DNA from 3 places in the Pseudoalteromonas sp. MMG024 genome. Region 1 is predicted to be linked to each of the others. Evidence: predicted binding sites of a transcription regulator. Region 1 holds the regulator's gene; each other region holds the start of a gene.

Region 1 (5,290 bases):
ACATAGTCAGCATGTTTTGGAATACCGTGCTTATAACCGAATGACTCAAACGTGATAATTAACTGATTTGATTTTTTACCGAGTACTTTCTCTCGTATGCTATCGGCAAGTTGGTGAACACTTAAGCCTGTTGTATCGATAAAAATATCTGCTTGCGAGGCGATAGGGTCGAGCAGTTTTTTCTCGGCTTCAATAGCTTCTTCAAGGGAGATATTATTCAGTGATAACGGATGCAAGCGGCGCGTTTCTGAAAAGCGCTTAATTAGCGTGCTATCATCACTATCAAGGTAAAATAAGGTCGGCGTTGCAAAACCAGGTAAATAGTCGAGTACTTCTTCTATCTCCTCTGGCTCTTTAGTCATATTGCGAGCATCAACACTCACTGCAATTTTATCGTATTTATCTGAAACTGAGCGGATCAACGAAGGCAATAAATTGACAGGAATATTGTCGACAACATAATACCCGAGATCTTCCAATACTCTGAGTGCGACTGTTTTTCCTGAACCAGAACGACCACTGACTAAAATAAGTTGCACTTACATCTCCCTTAGTTAACTCGCCTCACTACTAATGATTTGATATAGCTGATGATTATTTTCAGCGTGACGTAGTTGACGGCAAAACTGCTTATCTTTTAGTTTATCAGCGATGGTGGCTAAAGTCTGCAAATGTTGCTGGCACTTTTGTTCTGGTATGAGCAGTACGATAAAAATATCAACGTCTTTATCGTCAATGGCATCAAACGGAATAGGTGACTGATTTACAATTAAAAAGCCAATGGTATTTTGTAGGCCATCAATGCGGCCATGAGGAATGGCGAGGCCTTTACCAATACCCGTGCTACCTAGCTTTTCGCGTTGCAGTAAGGCTTCAAGAAACTCTTGAGAAGTAATATCAGGGGCTTGCTGATGGGCAAGGTCGCTAATAAATTCAAACAGTCTTTTTTTGCTATTAAAAAGGACCGCGGTTTTAGCGCAGTCCTCAGCAATAATATCGGTTAATTTCATTTTAGTGGCGAGAAAGTTTCTCTTTGTGCTTAATTACTTGGCGGTCTAGTTTGTCGACCAGGCCATCGATTGCTGCATACATATCTTGATGCTCGGTAGAGGCAAACAATTCGCCACCGTTAACATGCATAGTAGCTTCTGCTTTTTGTGATAGTTTTTCAATATCTAGAATAACGTGCACGTTATTTATATGATCAAAATGCCTCTCTAGTTTTGCAAATTTGTTAGTGACATAGTCTCTTAAAGAATCAGTAATTTCTACGTGACGACCTGTTAAGTTTAATTGCATAAGCATTTTCCTTCTATTTGGTCTAGATCAGGCTCTTGCGCTGATTAGACGGTGGTATGGATAGCGACTCACGGTATTTTGCGATAGTGCGTCGCGCCACTTTAATTCCTTGTTCTGCTAGTAAGTCGGTAATCTTGCTATCACTTAATGGTTTAGCAGGATTTTCCGCCGCAACTAGCTTTTTGATCAGTGCTCGAATCGCGGTGGATGAACACTCACCCCCATTTTCCGTGCTAACGTGGCTTGAAAAAAAGTATTTAAGCTCATAAATGCCACGTGGTGTATGCATGTATTTTTGCGTTGTTACACGCGAGATAGTCGACTCATGCATCTCGACCATTTCGGCAACGTCGTTTAAAACCATAGGTTTCATTGCTTCGTCACCATATTCAAAGAATGCCTGTTGTTGTTCAACAATGCAATTGGCTACTTTTAATAAAGTATCATTGCGACTTTCTAAGCTTTTAATAAACCATTTTGCTTCTTGCAAATGGTTGCGAATAAACTGGCTGTCAGTGCTTGATTTCATCGAGCGAGTAAGCGCAGCGTATTGTTCATTCACGCGGATCTTTGGCATGCTATCGTTGTTTAAATCAACGCGCCAGCGTCCTTTAATTTTCTTTACTGAAACATCGGGAACCACGTATTCAGGTTCTTCTTTTATGATGCTTTCAGCTGGCTTTGGATTAAGGCTATGTATTAATGTTAAGACTTCTTTTAACTCAGGCTCCTTGAGTTTAGCCTTCTTCATTATTGTACGATAATCACGTAACCCTAAAAGTTCCATATGGTTTGAGATTACGCTCTTTGTTTCGTTTAGCCAAGGGGTATTTTTGTCGTACTGATTGAGCTGGATCAATAAACATTCTTGTAACGAACGCGCAGCAATACCAACAGGATCAAAGAGTTGAACGCGTTTAAGTACCGCTTCAACTTCGTCTAGTTCAATTTGTTCTTGGTCGTCAGATTGCTGTACCGCTTCTAAAATTTCTTCGCTACTTTGTGTTAAATAACCCGAATCGTCTACCGCTTCAACAATTGTGGTTGCGATCATCTCGTCGGTGTCGCTGAACGGCGTTAAGCGTAATTGCCACATCAAGTAATCTTGCAATGATTCGCTGGTAGAGCCTTGATATACAGTATCGTTGTCAGGAGCTGGGGCGTTACTGACAGAAACAGGTGCGGCGCTGATATAATCATCCCACGACACATCCATAGCTAAATCTTCAGAAATATTCTCGTTGCTAAGTGCGTCGCTTGATTCAATTTCACTTTGGCTTGGCGCTGCTTCAATATCATCGCCGTTTAATGATTCGTCTTTGTTTGACTCAGTGTTTTCGTTGTTTTGTTTATCGTCACTGTAGTCAATGTCTTCTTCAAGTAAAGGATTGGCATCAAGCGCTTCTTGAATTTCTTGCTGCAAATCTAACGTACTCAGCTGCAACAAGCGAATAGCCTGTTGCAATTGTGGAGTCATTGTTAGTTGCTGCCCAAGGCGAAGCTGTAAAGATTGCTTCATGTAGTTATTCTAATCCTTCTTTCGATTTCAAGCCGCTAGTTAACAATTCAATTCCAAAGTTAAGGCCTATAACTATTACTATAGTCTGAATTGTTCACCTAGGTATACATCGCGTACTTTTTGGTTGTTTAAAACGTCTTCAGCCGTGCCAGATGCGATTAATTCGCCGTGAGAAACAATGTAGGCTTTTTCACATACATCTAAGGTTTCACGCACGTTGTGGTCTGTTATTAACACGCCAATGCCGCGATTTTTCAAATGCTCAATTATTTTCTTTATATCTATCACTGAAATAGGATCAACACCAGCAAAAGGTTCATCTAACAGGATAAATTTGGGGTTTGCGGCTAATGCGCGCGCAATTTCCACACGACGACGTTCACCGCCCGACAATGCCATACCCTGTGAATCTCGGATATGGCCAATGTTAAATTCTTCTAATAAATCATCGAGCGCTTCTTCGCGTTGCACACGATTAAGTTCTTTGCGTGTTTCTAGAATCGCCATGATGTTTTGATACACAGTAAGCTTTCTAAAAATCGACGATTCTTGCGGTAAATAGCCTATACCTAAACGGGCGCGACTATGCATTGGTTGCAATGTAATGTCATTATCATCAATGCGAATAACGCCATTGTCGCTCGGTACTAAACCAACAATCATGTAAAAGGTCGTAGTTTTACCGGCACCGTTAGGGCCAAGCAAACCAACAATGCTGCCAGCTTTCACTTCTAAACCAACATTTTTTACCACTTGGCGTGATTTGTAACTTTTAGCCAGCTTTTCGGCAATTAATGTGCTCATTGTCCGCCTTGTTCATTTTGCGTATTGATGATGGTTTTTACTTGGTTAGTTGAGTTTTCAGCTTTTTTAGACGTCACTGTTTCAGCTGCGCGATCATAGATGATGGTATCTGCTGACATCATGTCGCCATTTTGTTGAAATTTAGCGCCACCAGACATTGTAAATAATGATTTAGCCACATCGTAAGTGACTTTTTTAGCACTTGCGACAATGGTTGACCCATCTTCTTGTTCAGCACTAAATTTTACCGGGTCACCACTGGCAATAAGCAATTGCTGGTTATCTCCTAACTCAGCTCGTTTATGTGCTTCAAGGTAATCGGCGGTGATGGTCATGTTGCCATGCTTAATTTGTACATTATGGCGAAAAATACCGACATTTTCTTTTAAGCGAGCAGCTTGCTCATCGGCGTCAATCTCAAGTGGGTGCTTAAGTTTGATCTGCTCAGCGATAGCGTGTCCACTTGTGATACACAAAGTGAAGGCTAGTCCAGCGATTGACAGTAATTTCGTCATGTTATTGGTCATAATAAGTGGTCTTTGTATGGTTTATTAACTTAATAACTTGCTCTTCTAAATTAGCATTGAGGCCTTGTCCTTTAATTTCAAGTCCAGGACCTGTCATTTTTACTTCGGATTGAGAAGTCATTAGTTTGCTATTAATTAAATATTCTACACTTGCCGCTTCAATTGTATTGAGCATGATATTTGGCGTTAGACTTTTGGCAATAACGTTTTGTTCCAAAATGAGCTTTTCGTTATTGTAGAGCGTGGCCTCATCGGCTGTGAGTTGCCACACACCTTGTTCAGAAAAAATAGTAAATTGCGGTTTTTCAAAGTGGGTAAAACCTAAATCTTGATACATCGACATTTTTCGCGCCATTACTTTATGGCTAACAGTACCAGATTCATTAAAGTTGGTTTGTTTTAAGTCGGTTGCAATGTAATCAGGAATACTGGCAACGTTTTCAACAATCGGCTTTGGTTCTTTGGGTGTAAAGAAATAAGGCAACCAAAGCCAAACCATAGCAATGGTGAAAAGTATAGTAAGTGCAATACGCGCCGACATTAGCTGCTACTGCCTGCGTGGCTAAGTGTTTTGTCTTGGCTCAGCATAATTAAATCGGTCAGTTCTCTTACTGCGCCAAAACCGCCTAGCATGGTAGTTTTATAATCAGCGATGCGTTTTACCAGAGGGTGAGCATCATTGGTTGCTACAGCAAAGCCAACTAATTCCATTACGGGTAAATCAGGACTATCGTCGCCAATATAAGCAATGTTTTCGTTATCAAGTGATAGCGTGTTCTTTAAGTTATTAAAAGCGACAATTTTATCTTCTTGCCCTTGATAAATATGTTGAACGGTAAGGCTTTTCATGCGGTTTTCCACAATCTTTGAGTTGCGACCTGTAATTACCGCTACTTGTACGCCGCTGTTAATTAGTGACTTAATACCAAAACCATCTTTAGTGTGAAATGCTTTAAGTTCTTCACCATCATTACCAAGGTAAATGCGCCCATCTGAAAATACGCCATCGATATCGCAAATCAGTAGTTTAATTTTGCTGGCTTTTGCAAATACGTCAGTACTAGTTTGTGCATATAATTCGTTAAAAAGCTGTTGTGATAAAGTTAAACTCATAAAACACCTGCCTTAAGTAAATCCTGCA
Region 2 (5,290 bases), on a different contig from region 1:
TGGTTGTCAAACTACAGTGCAACAATCTCAAGAACAGAAGAAAGTGTATCCTGTTGCACAACATCAACCAGCGAATCGAATTGCACCAATTAATGACTATTTGCTTGATGAATATGCGGAACAAATCGCAATGAAATTGATGGCTAACCTTGATGCAGAGCCAGAACTGGTTCGCTTAGCCGTAACATCATTTGTCGATTTAGATGATAACCTACAGTATGCAAGTCGATTTGGAAATCAACTTGCTGAATCGATGCTGACAGAAGTTCAGGCATATGGTTTAAATGTAGTAGATCATAAAGTCATGCCAGTTGTTCGCATAGATGGTAATGGTGATTACACATATTCTCGTGATGTTAAGCAACTAAACTCTCAAGGTGTTATAAATGCCGTGTTAAGTGGTACGTTACTATATAAAAGTAACGGTGTGGTGATTAACTCTCGCATTACTAGCTTGAGTGACCAGCGTATAATAGCCAGCGCCAAATACACAATCCCATACAGTGTTGCATTTGATGAATAGCACGCAAAGGTAAACTGTTGTTTCCTATAAGTTGATTGCTTTCTCTTTTTACTCTTTGATAATCTTGAATAAATGATATTGTTCTCGTAGCTCAGTTGGATAGAGCATTCGCCTCCTAAGCGAAGGGTCGCAGGTTCGACTCCTGCCGGGAACGCCATTAACGCCTATTAAGTTTTAACTCGTCTTTTTTAATTGTTATTTGAACGATATCAAGCGGTTGTTTAAATCGAGCTATCTTTTATTGTTATGTAGCAGCGTGATTAACGTATTTCTTGAAGGTTACGTGTTTACTCCGAGTTATTTTACAATAGAACAGGTTATTAAAACTAAATGCTAAGCTTCTCTTGGTTCTAGCCCCTTAGAAGCTTGCCAATGTAACCAAATCGCCAATTTGTACGTTTGCGAGTAGTTTGTCGCCTATCACTTGAGCGATAGCAGTGTTTTGATTTACCTGAGAGACTCTCAACTGGTAATCAGTATTAATAATAAGCTGCTTTTGATTAAACCCTTTGCGCAGTGCAACTTGCAGCTTTTGTCCTTTCACTAGATTATTTTCAGCGCCAAGGCTAATGATCACGGTATCGTGATCGACGCTTAAAATACGTGCTTGCGCTGGAATACAAGCAAGGTAGCTTGCTAAATCTTGGCCAAGCTTTAAGTTGATATCTGATATCGCTTGCCCATAAGGCATGGTCCAAAACTTTTCACTGTTCACATCGATACGGGCTGTTTTTTTGGTTTGCCAGGTGGCAAATGTATCGTAGTGTGTTTGTTTCAGCAGTTCGCCGGTTAAGCCATTGTATAGCGCCGTATTTATCGAGAAAAAACGTTCATAAGCTTTATTTTGCCAAAATGCTAACGATGAACTCTGTTGCTCACCAAGCGATAGGTCTTCTATTTGCGATATCCAGACAAATTGACTGTTATTTTGGTCGGCAATTTGTTGAATAAGGACGCTTGAGTTGGCATCAAAATGCGCGGTAAACAGGTTTTTGGTATTAAGTTTACGATTTATATCGGCTTTTGTGTTGAATAAATGGGTAAACTGATACAAATGCTTTGCGAGCTTTTCGCTGTATGCTTTTGGTAATTCAAAAATTTGACCATAAGTTGCATGGCTCGGAGTTTTAAAACCGGTTCTTGTTAGAGCCACATTCTTTTTAATCGATGAATTTTGGCAAGTCTCGCTATTGTCTAAAATATCAAGCCTAAGTGTAATTGAGAGCGTGTTGTCTGATTGAATCTCATCAATTACTTCAATCTGATCGATTGCGCCATGGGAGTAAACTTGGGTGCTTGGTGTTTGCCAAATACCATTTACCACTTGCTGCAGACTAGTCACTTGCGCACCAGAAAAAAGTAGAGCTTGCTGAATAGCGTTTTCGGTTGCCATCATTCGAGCTTGTTCAGCATTACCATTGCGTATTTTGGCTTGGCCGGTTGATTCATACCAAATTGCATGAGACGAAAAGCTCACAATAAAAAGAAGTAATACTAGATGTCGCATAGCGCAGCTCTCAATTTAAACCTTAGTTTGTATATTCAATTTCTGTACCAAACTATACAGTGGCGCGAAAATTGCTAATTCAAATTTAATATGCATTTGTATGGTGGCAACATGTTGAAATCAATTTTCAAAACATCAACTCTGGTAACGAGCTTATATTTATTAGGTGGCTGTAGCCAACTGTTTGATAAACATATTGAATATGAATACCAAACACCAGATAACTACCCAGTGCTGTATGCGGTAGGGTATGCACCGATCAGTTTGCAACCGGGTACAACAACAGAGCAAAAATCGATTATGGCAATGAAGGCATCAAAGCTTGAGGCTTATCGTGAGCTTGCGGAACAAGTTTACGGACAAAAAGTTGACGCGCAAACGAGCGTTAAAGGCCTAATCGCTAGTAATGATACTTTGAAAGTACGTGTGCAAGGTGTTGTACGTGGTGCGAAAGTGACCAAAAGCTACGCTGTGGGTGATACGTATGCGACAGAAGTTGAGCTAGATATGAAATTGGTACATGACTTATACATTGGTCAAACAAAACCAAGAAACGTAAAAAAAGTAACCTACTACTAGCAGGTTACTTTTTTTTAGTAAATTCAGATTACGCTTTTAGCCCGCGAGCAATCGGGTTAGGTAGAGAGAAAGATTTGCCCGTTTTGTCGTATCCGGTATGACTTTTACCAAACAAGATATTTTTTAATTTTTGTGAAGCAATCTGGCTTTGATTTGCTGCTACTTGATTCACGTCATTCTGCTTTTTGCAGTCAACTAATACCTGATTAATTTGGTTGATTGTTGGCTGGTATTCAGCTTTATTAATACCGTCTTGATCAATTAATTTGGCAATGTGTTGGTCACGTTGCTGAATTGACTGCAACGATGTAACTTTGCTTTCAACAACAGATATCAACGATTCATGATCGCGCGCAACTATAGCTTCTAATTCCTGCTTTAGGATGTCAGCCATAGTATTCAACTCATCAAGTTGTTGCGCTAATATCTGTTCTAGATTCATAAACTATCGACCGAAAAGTTTAAATTCAAGTTTATTGATATTTTCAGCAAGTTTCTCTGCGTCAATTTTGTATTCGCCGTTAGCGATCGCTTTTTTCAGCTCGTTTACTTTTTTCTCATCAATACCTGATGATTGCTCCGCTTTTTCATTTAGCTTTTTAAGCTGTTGAGCTTGCGGTGTAATGCTCACTGAATCGCTAGTTGCTTTTGCCGTAGCAGTATTCACTTGCACTTGTTTATTAGCAGTTTCAGACGCTTGCTGCTTAGAGCTTTCAAGCCTGACGTTTGCTTGGCTGTTTGAGCCTTGATTTATTTGATTAACCATGACAGTTCTCTCTACTAAGATTTCACATCTTATGTATCGGCATCTCGGGTACAACCTTTAATAAAAAATGCACTATTTTTATTAAATTTGTAACCTCTTATTTAACCTGAAATTTCTACTAGAGTACAGCGTTAAATTGTGACTTTTACCAGCTCAGTGTTTAAAACTCTTGCCTGAATTTTCTTTTTAGATTTTACATTGCGAATACTAATGTTGTCGCCTATGCGGCCATCTTCAAGCGCTTCACCTTGCGTTTTAATTGTCATGCCTTTAAAGCTTGCCAAAATAGTAATTTTATCGCCTTTACAAATAGTACAAATATAATTGTAGTTGATAGTTTGTCCCGTACGAACATTTCGTTTACTCCGGCTACCTATTAAGTTAGTACTCGATTTAAATTGATTCGAACGCGTTAAGTGTTTTGCAACTTGCTTGCTGGTTAAATGTTGTGCGGTAATTCGTTGCCCTTTACTGATCCCTTGTGCTGCCGTAATCACTTCAACGAGCTCCAATTGCTTCACATGCACAAAAACTTGCCAATTATTTTGATCTAAACACTTAATTTTTATAGTAGATTGCCGATTAGTATTGATAGGGTTTGCGGCACTTACTTGCAACTCGCGCTGACATGTTCGTGTTTTGATACGAGTATCGAGCGGTAATGCCGTAATTGACAACTGCGAATTCGGGTGTCGGTTAGGGTTGGGTTGTCTATTATCCGCAACATAATCTATTGCGATTTGCTGCAATTCTAACTTACTGTAAACCTTTGCTTTGAGTGAAGTCATAGCAAGCGCAGCAATTTGTATTAAAATAAAGAAATAAAGATTTTTTTTAAACAAACTCATAATGTTTCGACTATGCTTTATGGGTAAAACAAGGTATAACTAGCGAGTGTCAAAATTATGGCACATCAATGTTATACGGTAGTACAATAACAAAGAAGCAAGAAGTATTCCTTTTCATTGCTTCAAGTTAGGAGATTGAAATGGCAGGCATTTTAGATTCGGTTAATCAGCGAACGCAACTCGTAGGTCAAAATAGGCTAGAGTTGTTGCTGTTTAAGTTAAAAGGCAGGCAGCGGTTCGGAATTAACGTGTTCAAAGTACGTGAGGTTTTACAGTGTCCTAACTTAACGGCAATGCCAAAATCTAATCATTATGTTAAAGGTGTGGCGCATATACGTGGGCAAACAATTTCGGTTATCGATCTTTCGTTAGCTATTGGTGGTCCAGGGATCCAAGATACAAAAGATTGTTTTATTATCATTACTGAATATAACCGTTCAGTACAGGGCTTTTTAGTCGACTCGGTTGAACGTATCGTTAATATCAACTGGGAATCAATTATGCCACCCCCGTCAGGTTCGGGGCGTTATTCGTATTTAACTGCAGTAACTGAAATCGAAAAGGAACTCGTTGAAATACTGGATGTAGAAAAGATACTGAATGAAATTTGCCCAGTAAACACCGAGGTGAGCGCTGATTTGGTTTCAGATGGTGAAATGCAAAAAGACCTTGGTGAGCGTATTGTATTTATTGCCGATGATTCGACAGTTGCGAGAAACCAAGTGAAACGTGCACTTGAGCCTTTAGGTGTGCAAACTGAGGTGGCAAAAAATGGACGCGAGGCGCTAATTCGCCTGAAAGAAATTGCCGAGAAAGATTGCCAAAGTGTGGTCACTGAACGAGTAGCGCTACTTATTTCAGACGTAGAAATGCCAGAAATGGATGGATATACGCTAACAGCCGAACTAAAGGCTGATCCCAGAACAGCACCGCTTCATGTTATATTACATACATCACTCAGTGGTGTATTTAATCAGGCGATGGTTGAAAAAGTCGGAGCTGATGATTTTATTGCGAAGTTTAACCCAGACGAGTTAGCTACTGCGGTTAAAAAGTGGGTTCATGAA
Region 3 (5,290 bases), on a different contig from region 1:
TAAGTTCAATTAATTGCCTTTGCAGCTCGAGTAATTGTTGCTCGTGTTTTTGAGCTTTTGAATCTGAATAAAAGTTAGTGATCTTTTGTTTTCGTAAGTTTTCCGTATGCCAAGTTAACGAATCAAACCAAACCACGTAATCATTTGGCCATAACGCGTTGGCTTTAATGTCCTCAATTAGTTTTAACTGTTTGTTGGTAGAGGTTGTTGTACAGTATTCACTAATAAATGTTTGTAACGCCTCGTTTTCAAGAGTTTGGCGTGTTGGCGCTTGAGTACAATTTGCAAGTAAGGCGCTTATAACTGTGGTAATTGGTTGATGCGTTTGTTCTGCTGCCTTATTTGTTGTCGGCTGAGTGTGTTCGCTGTTATTTTGCACAGGTGGTGTACTTGTACATGCGACAATAAACAGTGCTGCACTTAACTGTGTAATTAGTTTAAATATCTTCATTGGCTTGGGAATGTAATTAGTATGTTTGTACCTGAGTCTGTTTCTTGCCATGTGATATCGCCTTTTAATTGATTGACGCATTCTGACACAATGGCAAGCCCTAACCCAGAACCTTGCTTGTTTTTATTGTGTTCGCTTTGGTAAAAAGGCTGAAAAAGTAAGTGTGCTTCTTCTTGATTAATGCCTGGTCCGTCGTCCGCCACGTTGAGTTCAATGGTATTATGATTTTGTCTAATGTAAATATCTACTGTGCTCGTCGCATGATTTAGCGCATTGCTGACTAGTTGCGTAAGGATCAATTTACACGGTAAGTGAGGTACCTTATTTGTAGCGCTAATGTGCCAACATATAGCGATGTCTTTATTCGCAATAGTATCACTTAAGTGACGGTTAATTTCTTCTTCTAGTGTGTTGAAAGAGGTAACCTGTTGTAGTCCGTCAGGGTGGCTTGCTGCACTGTAATTAAGTAAATCATTAATCATGCGCGCAAGCTTCTCTACCGATTGCTGCATTATGGTTAAAATTCTACCTTGTTTATCACTTACCTCACCAAGTAACCCGCTGTTTAATAAGCTACTGCCTTCATTAATTGAGGCTAGCGGTGTTTTCAGTTCGTGGGTGACATGACGCAAAAAGGTTTCCTTTTGTTGTTGCACGCGTTTTAGTGCCAAGCGAAGCCAGTCTAGTCGCCTGCCAAGTTGTTGCAGCTCATGGCTACCTGATAATTTTATCGGTTGATCTAACTGCCCTTTACCTACATCTGATAACACGGTTTCAACCTGATTGAGTTGACGACAAATGCGAAAGATTAAAAACGAACTAATAATCACTAATATCGGCAGTAACACAATAAGGCCAACAACAAACTCGGTTTGTAACGACTTAAACTGTTCATTTTTATTTGCGAGACGGGTATCTAGTGTGTCATCAAAGTTGGCATCAAGTTGTTTAAGTTGCGCCACCAGTTGAGCAAATTCGTCAGCGCTTTTGGGGTCCAATAATGTCGCTTGTTGCAATTTAGCAACAAAATCACTTTTCGCGAGTTTTAATTTTAGTAATTCGATGCGATTTTGCGTGGTTTGCCATTTTTGTTCGATACTAATTTGTAATTGTTCACTCTTTAAAAGTTGGTTGTTCTTGAGCGCCTTTTCAATGCCATTTACGTCTGCTTTTATATAATTGTATTCGAGTATAAGTTCTTGATTTTCATCATAAATACTAAGTGTTTCTTGCTGGTGTTTCGAGATGCTGGTGGCATACCACAGTGTAAGCAATACGATTGGAAGCACGCCCACTAACATAGCGACTAGCGCTTGTTTTTGTAACGACTGAGAAAAAAATTGTTTCACTAAAAAAACCTTTGCAAATACAGGCTGAACCGAACAGCTTTCGCTCGATTAAAAGTAGAAATTAAATTAGTTGTTGCTAAATTGCGACAATGTAACTATTTGTTTTATATAGATAAAAATATATCGACTGTTCTGCTGTTGCAATTTAGCAACAAATAAACAGCTGGTTTTCGAACGAAATGCCTCAAAAATATTCTATCTATTTGTTTTATATGCTTTTTTAAAAGTTGGCATCATGTTTGTAATAGTCTTAGCGACAATGCGAAAGCATAAAACGAGACTAGCTTAACAAATGTATTTTGCGTTAAGCAAAAATTTAACGGACATCCAAATATAGGGAGAAATACCCATGAAGATTAGAGCAATTGCATATTTAACAGCAGTACTTGGTGTAGCAGCATTTAATACACAAGCAAACACATTATTTGATGAGCTTGACCTTAACAAAGATGGCTTCATTTCTGAAGTAGAAGCGGGAGCAAACAGCAAAGTAGCTGAAGTGTTTCAAGAGTTAGACACAAACGAAGATGCGCAAATCAGCAAAGACGAATTTGCAGCATTTGAAGGCTAACAAACGCCTTACCACTTAATAATAGGGAAGTGCGCTACTTTCCAATCAGTTTAGATATTCAAAGTTAAAATGAAAGGAAGTTCCAAATGAAAAAATTAGTAATGTCAGTATTTGTTATCGCAAGTTCATTCTCAGCAGTTGCAGCAGACGATTTCGCAACATTTGATACAGACGGTAACGGCTCTATCAGCAAAGACGAAGCAATGCAAAACGTATCGCTAGTTCACCAATTTGCTGACTTAGATGTAGACAACAGTGGCGAGTTAAGCAAAGAGGAATTTTCGAAGTTTAAAGCGTCATAAGTTTAAAGCTTCTTAAATATCCCGTTTTACAGTTGGGCTCACTTAACTCCTTGTCAATCAGTATGCCGAGTGAGTCCAACTTTTTTTATTAAATCAAGTAGTGAAGTGAAATGAAAAAAGCCTTAGTTATCGCAATCTCAATGTATGTAATGTTATTTGCCACCGTAAAAGCTGTTGCAGATGAAGAGTTTGCTTTGTTCGATTCTGACAACAGCGGCACCATCAGCGTAGACGAGGCGAAACGCAATCACGCACTACTTGAACAATTTACACATTTAGACCGTGATAGTAATGGCGAATTAAGTCCACAAGAATTCGCTAGATTCACTGGATAACCCCGTATCAACCCTCCCTAGTGCGACCTGAACTATTTTTTGTTGGACATGAATACTTTTACGGTCGCACTATTTTCGTGTTAAAAGGGCTTTTGCTTTTGAATTGGCTTATGTAAGCTGCTTATAACATCTTAGTTTTATGAGCAAAATCATGACGCCAGCGATTAAAACAGCAGAAAAAGCGAAAATAGATTTCTCCGTACACCAGTATGAACACGACAGCAGTTTTGCGTCTTTCGGGTTAGAAGCCAGTGAAAAGCTTGGCGTATCTGCGGCCACTGTGTTTAAAACGCTAGTAGCGAGCTTAGATAATGGCGAGCTGGTTGTAGCGATTATTCCTGTCGATCAAAAATTAAACCTAAAAGCTGTGGCCAAGGCGAGTAAAGCAAAAAAAGCAAAAATGGCAGATCCGCTCGATGTTGAACGCTTAACCGGTTATGTACTTGGCGGCGTAAGCCCACTTGGACAAAAGAAACGTCTTAAAACCTTGCTTGATGACTCAGCTAAAGCACAATCTACTATTTATGTGAGCGCCGGTCGTCGCGGTTTGGAGATTGAACTTCAACCAAGTGATCTTTTATCACTTACTAATGGGCAGTTTGTAGCACTAAAAGCCGAATAACTCCTATCTAAGGTTTACCCCGAACCGTTATTTGTCATTGAAGTTTCATAATTCGAGGTCATTTTTATGCTTAAATGATCTGGACTATACCAGATTGGAAAAGATGAAATGAATGAATACTTGTTATTGACGCCGGGGCCACTCTCAACCAGCAATACAGTAAAGCAAGCAATGCTTAAAGATTGGTGTACCTGGGATGACGACTATAACATTGAGATTGTGCAGGCGATCCGTGCAAAACTCACGGCACTTGCGAGTAACACTCACGATTATACCAGTGTATTAATGCAAGGAAGTGGTACTGCAAGTGTTGAGTCAGCACTTGGCAGTTTAATTAAAAACACTGATAAACTGCTTATTATTAATAATGGCGCTTATGGTAAGCGCATCGCTGAAATTGCAAATTACTTAAATATTAATGCGCAGGTAATAAATTTAAATGAAACCCAGTTCCCAAATATGGCTGAGGTTGAAGAGCAGTTACAAACACACAGTGATATTACTCACATTGCAATGGTGCACTGCGAAACCACCACGGGCATGCTTAACCCGATTGCAGAAATAGGCGCGCTTGCTAAAAAGCACCAAAAAACTTTTATATTGGATGCAATGAGTAGCTTTGGTGGTATTGAGCTTGATATGGCTGAACTTAACATAGATGTGCTTATCAGCTCTGCTAACAAATGTATTCAAGGTGTGCCGGGTTTTGGCTTTGTGATTGTTAAAAAAGCAATTATTGAACAATGTCAAGGCATTGCACGGTCGCTTAGCTTAGATTTGTACGCGCAGTGGAAAACCATGGAAGATCATAACGGTAAGTGGCGTTTCACGTCGCCGACTCATGTTGTAAGAGCCTTCTATCAGGCGTTGTTGGAATTAGAAGAGGAAGGCGGTGTTAAAGCGCGCTATAACCGTTACAAAGAAAATCAACAGCGTTTAGTTGATGGTATGCACGCACTTGGTTTTACCACCTTACTAGCGAAAGAGCTTCATTCGCCGATTATCACCTCGTTTTATTCACCAACCAGTAATAAATACAATTTTGCTTTGTTTTACAGTGCGTTAAAAGAGCAAGGGTTTGTGATTTATCCGGGGAAAGTATCAGATGCTGATTGTTTCCGCATTGGCAATATTGGCGAGATTTACCCTGATGATATAACGCGATTACTTAGTGCAATAAAGCGCAGCCGATTTTGGTTAGAAGCTTAAAATAGAATTATTGATTAGCTAAAGGTGATAGCTAAGATTATTGCCTTTTGTTTTGTTAGTTAATGGTTGTTTGGTTACGCCCAGCTTGTTTAGACTGATACAAGGCTTTATCAGCGTGTGCAATATTATCATCCAAAGACACGGTTTCATTAAACTGAGTTAATCCAACACTGATGGTTAATGGCCCGTATAGCTTATCTTTTGAGTGTTCCGTCACCGATCCACGAATGCGTTCGGCAATTTGAAAGCCAAGGTTACTGTCAGTATTGGTTAAAAAAATAAAGAATTCTTCACCGCCATAACGGCAATTAATGTCGTATTCACGCGTGCAGTGTTGTATTTGCTGTGCCACAAGCTTAATCGCATCATCTCCTTGCTGATGCCCATGCTGATCGTTTACTTGTTTAAAATGGTCAATATCTAACATAAGCACAACGCAGGCTTGTTTATT

The links. Region 1 encodes sigma-54, which starts transcription at its own class of promoters, with help from an activator protein. Its sites were predicted from a motif close to GTTGGCACGNNNNTNGNNT; they were not measured.
Region 2: a site for sigma-54 is predicted at 2,089-2,107, ahead of L1068_RS09325 (LPP20 family lipoprotein). Genes of this name have one in related genera too.
Region 3: a site for sigma-54 is predicted at 2,027-2,045, ahead of L1068_RS02545 (EF-hand domain-containing protein). Genes of this name have one in related genera too.

Annotation. Positions count from the first base shown of each region.
Region 1 covers NZ_JAKFZO010000005.1:159,593-164,882, forward strand. The annotation lists gene rapZ (RNase adapter RapZ) at 1-539, opposite strand, end outside; gene ptsN (PTS IIA-like nitrogen regulatory protein PtsN) at 555-1,010, opposite strand; gene hpf (ribosome hibernation promoting factor) at 1,012-1,299, opposite strand; gene L1068_RS06560 (RNA polymerase factor sigma-54) at 1,322-2,818, opposite strand; gene lptB (LPS export ABC transporter ATP-binding protein) at 2,897-3,622, opposite strand; gene lptA (lipopolysaccharide transport periplasmic protein LptA) at 3,619-4,137, opposite strand; gene lptC (LPS export ABC transporter periplasmic protein LptC) at 4,139-4,690, opposite strand; gene kdsC (3-deoxy-manno-octulosonate-8-phosphatase KdsC) at 4,690-5,262, opposite strand; gene L1068_RS06585 (KpsF/GutQ family sugar-phosphate isomerase) at 5,259-5,290, opposite strand, start outside.
Region 2 covers NZ_JAKFZO010000008.1:77,691-82,980, forward strand. The annotation lists gene L1068_RS09310 (FlgO family outer membrane protein) at 1-523, shown strand, start outside; tRNA gene L1068_RS09315 (tRNA-Arg) at 604-680, shown strand; gene L1068_RS09320 (flagellar assembly protein T N-terminal domain-containing protein) at 882-2,030, opposite strand; gene L1068_RS09325 (LPP20 family lipoprotein) at 2,142-2,609, shown strand; gene L1068_RS09330 (flagellar protein FlgN) at 2,638-3,051, opposite strand; gene flgM (flagellar biosynthesis anti-sigma factor FlgM) at 3,055-3,375, opposite strand; gene flgA (flagellar basal body P-ring formation chaperone FlgA) at 3,507-4,223, opposite strand; gene L1068_RS09345 (chemotaxis protein CheV) at 4,364-5,290, shown strand, end outside.
Region 3 covers NZ_JAKFZO010000002.1:163,747-169,036, reverse strand. The annotation lists gene L1068_RS02555 (hypothetical protein) at 1-502, opposite strand, end outside; gene L1068_RS02550 (ATP-binding protein) at 448-1,800, opposite strand; gene L1068_RS02545 (EF-hand domain-containing protein) at 2,150-2,371, shown strand; gene L1068_RS02540 (calmodulin) at 2,458-2,673, shown strand; gene L1068_RS02535 (EF-hand domain-containing protein) at 2,784-3,008, shown strand; gene ybaK (Cys-tRNA(Pro) deacylase) at 3,160-3,630, shown strand; gene phnW (2-aminoethylphosphonate--pyruvate transaminase) at 3,739-4,839, shown strand; gene L1068_RS02520 (GGDEF domain-containing protein) at 4,895-5,290, opposite strand, start outside.